Persicimonas caeni: one gene and its partner. The protein of the gene in region 2 binds, or shares a complex with, the protein of the main gene of each other region. Links are inferred from orthologs where the notes say so. Each region holds a gene or a part of one and is shown on either strand. Other genes may lie near its edges. The genes, in order: groL and metK.

Evidence for each region.
Region 1: the proteins of metK (region 2) and groL are in contact, whole or in part, in a cryo-EM structure (PDB 8P4O), measured with the Escherichia coli proteins. The link is inferred for Persicimonas caeni from one-to-one orthologs.

The regions. Positions count from the first base shown.
Region 1 is NZ_CP041186.1:7,224,319-7,227,630, reverse strand. What follows is about bases 220-3,214. They hold groL (chaperonin GroEL), read right to left. Parts: upstream 2,557-3,214; coding sequence 883-2,556; downstream 220-882. Other genes in these bases: FIV42_RS26840 (co-chaperone GroES), read right to left, coding at 2,640-2,930; FIV42_RS26850 (serine/threonine-protein kinase), read right to left, coding at 220-679. Also shown: more of FIV42_RS26850, read right to left, coding at 1-219.
Region 2 is NZ_CP041186.1:3,682,435-3,685,735, forward strand. What follows is about bases 181-3,164. They hold metK (methionine adenosyltransferase), read right to left. Parts: upstream 2,261-3,164; coding sequence 1,100-2,260; downstream 181-1,099. Other genes in these bases: FIV42_RS13660 (hypothetical protein), read left to right, coding at 181-908; miaB (tRNA (N6-isopentenyl adenosine(37)-C2)-methylthiotransferase MiaB), read right to left, coding at 2,357-3,164. Outside these bases: more of FIV42_RS13660, read left to right, coding at 1-180; more of miaB, read right to left, coding at 3,165-3,301. UniProt on the Escherichia coli protein: Catalyzes the formation of S-adenosylmethionine (AdoMet) from methionine and ATP.

The DNA of each region.
Region 1 (3,312 bases), 3.5 Mb from region 2 along the record:
CGTAGAGGATCAACCCGAGGCTGTAGAGATCGCTGGCAGGTGCGACCGGCTGGCCGAGCACCTGCTCCGGACTCATATACACGGGGGTACCGATGAACTGCGTGGAGCGGGGCTGAAACTTGGTGTCGCGGCGTTCGGAATCCTCGAGCAGCTTGGCCACGCCGAAGTCGAGCACCTTGACGAAATCCGGCTCGCCGTGAAGCTCGGTGAGCATGATATTGGACGGCTTCAGATCCCGGTGGATGATCCCGAGGGCGTGCGCCTCGGCCAAGCTCTTCAAGATCTGTCGGCAGATATGAATCGCGCGTGTTTCGTCGAGGGCACCTTCGCGCGCGATGAGTTCGTCGAGCGTCTGTCCCTTCAGGTACTCGAGGACCATGTAGGCCAGATCATCGTCGGTCTGGCCGAAATCGAAAATGGTCACGGTGTTGGGATGGCGCAGCCGACTGACGATCTGCACCTCGTTGACGAAGCGCTCGGAGACCTCCGGGTTGGATCGCACCACCGAAGGCTTGAGGCACTTGAGAGCGACGTCACGCCCCATGACCTCGTGTCGCGCCTTGACCACGATGGCAAAGCTTCCCGTCCCCAGCTGGGAGACGACCCGATACTTTTCCTCGAACAAACTTCCCGGCGCGAGAAGCTTGCGCAGGCGCGCGTCGGGATCGGACTTAACCATCAGAAGCTCGCTAGAGACTCGTGTTGCGGCGAGTGAAATGCGTTGACCGAGGTGAGCTTAGCACCCCGGTCGTGTCTGCTTCAACTCGCGTTCGCCGCACAAAAAAAAGCCCCGCGCACCCAAAGAGTGCGCGGGGCTTCTAGATTCGGCGGGAGGCGCCGGTGACAACTCACCGGGCCTCGAGCCGCATCGGAGTCGGGGGCTTACATCATGCCGCCCATGCCTCCCATGCCGCCCATTCCACCCATGGCGCCCATGCCGCCCATTCCGGCGTCATCGTCGTCCTCGGCGCCCTTCTTCTTGGGCTTCTCGGCGACCATCGCCTCGGTGGTGAGCATCAGGCCAGCGACGCTGGCTGCGTTCTGCAGCGCGGTACGGGTGACCTTGGCCGGGTCGATGACACCGGCTTCGACCAGGTCCTGGTACTCGCCGATGGCAGCGTTGTAGCCGTAGTTGCCGTCCTGGCTGAGAACTTCCTGGATGACCAGCGAGCCCTCGACGCCGGCGTTGGCCGAGATCTGACGGATCGGCTCTTCGACGGCGCGACGGATGATCTCGACACCGAAGACTTCGTCGTCCTTGGCTTCGACGTTGTCGAGCGCCTTGCGAGCGCGGAGCAGAGCGACACCACCACCGGGGACGATGCCCTCTTCGACGGCGGCGCGGGTTGCGTTGAGGGCGTCCTCGACGCGCGCCTTCTTCTCCTTCATCTCGATCTCGGTGGCCGCACCGACCTTCATGACAGCGACGCCGCCCGAAAGCTTGGCCAGGCGCTCCTGGAGCTTCTCGCGGTCGTAGTCGCTGGTGGTCGTGCCGATCTGGGTGTTGATCTGCTGGATGCGGGCCTGGATGTCGTCCTTGGTGCCCTTGCCACCGACGACGGTGGTCGCGTCTTTGGTGATGGTGACGCTATCAGCCGTGCCCAGGTCGTTGAGCTTGGTGTTCTCCAGCTGCATGCCGCGCTCTTCGCTGATGACCTGACCACCGGTCAGCACCGCGATGTCTTCGAGCATCTGCTTGCGGCGGTCGCCGAAGCCCGGCGCCTTGACCGCAGCGACGTTGAGCACGCCGCGCAGCTTGTTGACCACGAGGGTGGCAAGCGCTTCGCCTTCGATGTCTTCGGCGATGATGAGCAGCGGCTTGTTGCCCTGCTGGTGGACCTGCTCGAGCACCGGAAGAAGGTCCTTCATGCTGCTGACCTTCTTGTCGAAGAGCAGGATGAAGGGATCTTCGAGGTTGACTTCCATGCGCTCGCTGTCGGTCACGAAGTACGGCGACAGGTAGCCACGGTCGAACTGCATACCTTCGACGAACTCGAGCTCGTCGTGCAGGCCTTTGGCCTCTTCGACGGTGATGACGCCCGACTCACCGACCTTTTCCATCGCCTCGGCGATCAGCTCGCCGATCTGCGGGTCGTTGTTCGCCGAGATGGTACCCACCTGAGCGATCTTGCCGCGGTCGTTGGTGCGGGTGGCCAACTCGCCGATGGCGCCGACGACGGCCTCGACGGCCTTGTCGATGCCACGCTTGATGCTCATCGGGTCGTGGCCGGCGGCCACGAGCTTGGAGCCCTCACGGAAGATGGCCTGAGCGAGCACGGTTGCGGTGGTCGTACCGTCACCGGCGGTGTCCGAGGTCTTCGACGAGACCTCTTTGACCATCTGCGCGCCCATGTTCTGGAACTTGTCTTCGAGCTCGACCTCTTTGGCGACGGTCACGCCGTCCTTGGTGATGGTCGGCGCACCGAAGCTCTTCTCGATGACCACGTTGCGGCCACGGGGTCCGAGCGTCACGCGCACGGCGTTGGCCAGGGTGTTGACACCCTTGAGAATGCGCTGGCGAGCGCGTGCATCAAAAATAATTTCTTTAGCTGCCATGTCTGAACTCCTTCAGATCGTATGTATTGCTATCGATTGAGCAGTTGGAGTTGAATGCCCGACTGGGCGTTCGCTCCGACGATTCAGTCTTCGATGACCGCCAGGATCTCGTCCTCACGCAGGATGAGGTGCTCTTCGCCCTGGATGGTGATCTCGGTGCCCGAGTACTTGCCGAAGAGGATCTTGTCGCCCTCTTGGACCTGCATGGGAGCGTTCTCACCCGAGTCGGTGAGCTTGCCCGGTCCGACCGAGCGCACGATGCCCTCGAGGGGCTTCTCTTTGGCGGTCTCGGGGATGATGATTCCACCGGCACTCTTCTCATCACTCTGGACTCGCTGGACCAGGACGCGGTCATAAAGCGGCTTGACGTTCATGAGACTGTCCTCCGTAAGGTTTTCAACAAAAGGGAACGGACTTGCTACCAATATAAATTTAAAGAAGTTGCTCGGCCCGGAGGGGCGCGACACGATGGGAGCGCGCTCCTCCGAAGCCCGCATTAGCACTCTGCTTCCGAGAGTGCTAACTGCGTCGGATTTATAGTGACCCTCCTCTGAAAGTCAAGGCGTAAAGCGCAAGATTTTCTCAGCGATGAAACTCGGCCCGTGAGACTGGCGTTGGTGAACCGAGCGCGGCGGCGAAAGTGGCGCCGCGCGGGGCCGAGCCATGGGTCACAATCTGATCGGCGACCAACTCTTAACACGATCTCAAAGAGGTCAAGCCGACGGGCGCACTTTTTTGCGCTTCCTCCTTTTGTCG
Region 2 (3,301 bases):
GCAGCCTCGTGTGCCTCAACGACCACTGCAGCGCCCCGTGCGACACCAGCAACCAGTGCGGAAACGGCCAGCTTTGCCAGTCGGCCAACGTCGCCAAGAGCGGCTTGGTTGGCACCTTCGAGGTCTGCGAGACGCTGCCCGATGACCGCTGCGACCAAGACGGCATCTGCTCGGATGGCGTGCGCATGTGCAACGATATCCGCGCCGGCACCAGCGACCCGCAGGCTCGCGAAGCCTACTGCGGCATGCCCGACGCCAACGCCTCGGGCGCCCTGGGCGACACCTGCGAGCAGACGAGCGACTGCCGCTCGCGCATCTGCCTCAACGGCAACAGCGACGAGTGCTCGGTGATCTGCGCGGCCGACAGCCAGTGCGCGCAGGGCCAGGCATGCACGACCTTCAACGTCGGCACCAGCCAGCTCGGCTTCTGCAACACCGCCTGCGCCGACAACAGCGACTGCGGCGGCCTCGACTTCACCGACAGTAACGGCAATACGGTCGAGCACGTGTGCACGACCAACGAGAACACGCGTGAAGACGCCGTCGACCAGATCTGCGTGCGCCGCAACATCGTCGACCCGAACGACAGCAACGTCGGTCTGCTTGGCGATACGTGCTCGAGTGGCTCGGACTGCCAGAGTGGCCTGTGCCTGACCAACACCATCTACGACGGCACCCCCTGCAGCTCGGCCAGCGACTGCCAGTCCGGCCAGGTCTGCCAGGTCGAGCCGCAGAGTGGCCAGCGTCAGTGCGGCGACCAGGCCAGCTACTGCACGCGCGTCTGCGACGACGGCGGCGACTGCTCCGGCGGCGTCTCCGGCAACGCGCTGACCGCCTGCGACTCCAATATCCGGGTGACGCTCAGCACCGGCACGGTGGACACCATTTCGGCCTGCTCGCCGAACTAAACACGGCGCTGCAAACGTAAGAAAGCCCCGGCGAGTTCGATTCGCCGGGGCTTTTTTGTGTTCGGTGTGTATTGGGTGGTTCGTGGCTCATTACCCCGCGGCAAGCCCCGGCTCCGCAACGAAAAAGGCGCCCCGGGGGGCGCCTTTCGCGAGGGCTAGAAGCCCCCGCACCGAAACGTGGTCGCGCGAGCTTAGAGCAGCGCGTCCTTGAGCACCTCGGCCTTGTCGGTCTTCTCCCAGTTGAAGGAGGAGCGACCGAAGTGGCCGTAGGCGGCGGTGTCGCGGTAGATCGGGCGCAGCAGGTCGAGGGTGCGGATGATGCCGGCCGGCTTGAGTTCGAAGAACTCGGGGACGGCGGCTTCGATCTTCTCCTCGGGGACCGCGGCGGTGCCGAAGGTGTTGACCATGACGCTGACCGGCTCGGCGACGCCGATAGCGTAGGCGAGCTGGACTTCGCAGCGGCGGGCGAGGCCGGCGGCGACGATGTTCTTGGCGATGTAGCGGGTCATGTAGGCGGCCGAGCGGTCGACCTTGCTCGGGTCCTTACCGCTGAAGGCACCGCCGCCGTGGCGGCCCATGCCGCCGTAGGTGTCGACGATGATCTTGCGGCCGGTCAAGCCGGCGTCAGCCAAGGGGCCGCCGGCGACGAAGCGGCCGGTCGGGTTGATGTGGAACTTGGTGCCCTCGTGCAGCAGCTCCTCGGGGAGGACCTTCTTGATGGTCGTCTCCATGACCGCCTCGCGCACCTCGTCGATGCTCACGCGGTCGAGGTGCTGGGTCGACACGACGACCGCGTCGATGGCGACCGGCTCGTTGTCCTCGTAGCGCACCGTGACCTGGCTCTTGCTGTCGGGGCCGAAGAAGTCGACGACTTCCTGCTTTCGCACCTGCGCCAGATGGGCGACGAGCTTGTGCGAGTACATGATCGGCATCGGCATCAGCTCTTCGGTCTCGTCGCAGGCGTAACCGAACATCAGGCCCTGGTCGCCGGCGCCCTGTTCTTCGACCACACCCATGTCGGTGACGACGCCCTGAGCGATGTCGGGGCTCTGCTCGTCGATGGCCGACTGGACCGAGCAGGAGCGGTAGTCGAATCCGAACTCGGGATTGGTGTAACCGATGCGCTTGATCGTGTTGCGCACGATCTCGGGCAGGTCGACGTAAGCCTTGGTGGTGATCTCGCCGAAGATCATGGCGAGGCCCGTGTTGACGATGGTCTCACAGGCGACGCGCGCGCTGGTGTCCTGCGCCAGAATGGCGTCGAGGACGCCGTCGGAGATCTGGTCGGCGACCTTATCGGGGTGGCCTTCGGAGACGGATTCGGAGGTGAAGACGAAGTTCTTGGACATGATGTATGGCTCCTGAATACTACATGACGGCCGAATGACGACCGCGAATGCTCTTTAACAGTGGAAATTGGTACCGTAGTGGGGGCGTGTTGGCAATTGTTACGCCAATTCACCCAACAACGTATGGCTCGTGCAGTCGGTCACCTTCACGTCGACCAGATCGCCGGCCTCGATGTCGCGGCCGTCGGCCTTCGGGAAGACCACCGTCTTGAAGTCGCCGGTGCGCCCACAAAGCTCGTTGGGGTCGCGGCGGCTCTCGCCTTCGACGAGCACCGTGTAGGTGCCGCCGACCTTCGACTTGAAGACCTCGGCGCTGATCGATTCCTGCAGCGCGATGATCTTTTTGAGGCGCTCGCCTTTGACTTCCTCGTCGATGTCGTCGGGGAGGTTGCGCGACGCGTAGGTGTTGCTGCGCTCGGAGTATTTGAACAGGTACGCGAAGTCGAAGCGCGTCGACTCCATCAGCTCCATCGTCTGCTCGAAGTCCTCTTCGGTTTCCCCCGGAAAGCCGACGATGATGTCGGTCGACAGGGCGATGTCGGGCACCGCCGCGCGAATGTCGTCGACGAGCTGGTCGTACTCTTCGCGCGTGTACTGGCGGCGCATCTCGTCGAGCATCCGGTTCGAGCCCGACTGCGCCGGCAGGTGCAGATAGTTGCAAATCTTGTCGTGCCGCGCAATCGTTTCGATCAATTTCGGAGTGAAATCAGTGGGATACGGCGACGTGAACCGGATGCGCTCGATGCCCTCGATGGGCACGATCTGCTCGAGCAGGTCAGCGAAGTCGACGTCCTCGTAGCGGTACGAGTTGACCGTCTGGCCCAGAAGGGTGACCTCTTTGTAGCCGCGCTCGGCCAAGTTTTCGACCTGGCGCAAGATCTCGTGAGGCGGCACGCCGCGCTCGCGCCCGCGCACGAACGGCACGATGCAGAAGGTGCAGAACTTGTCGCAGCCACGCTGCACGGTGACCCATCCGCCCACGCCCGGCTTTCGCTTGGGCGTCAGTCCCTCGTAGACCTCGGCCTTGTCGAGCTTGACGTCGAT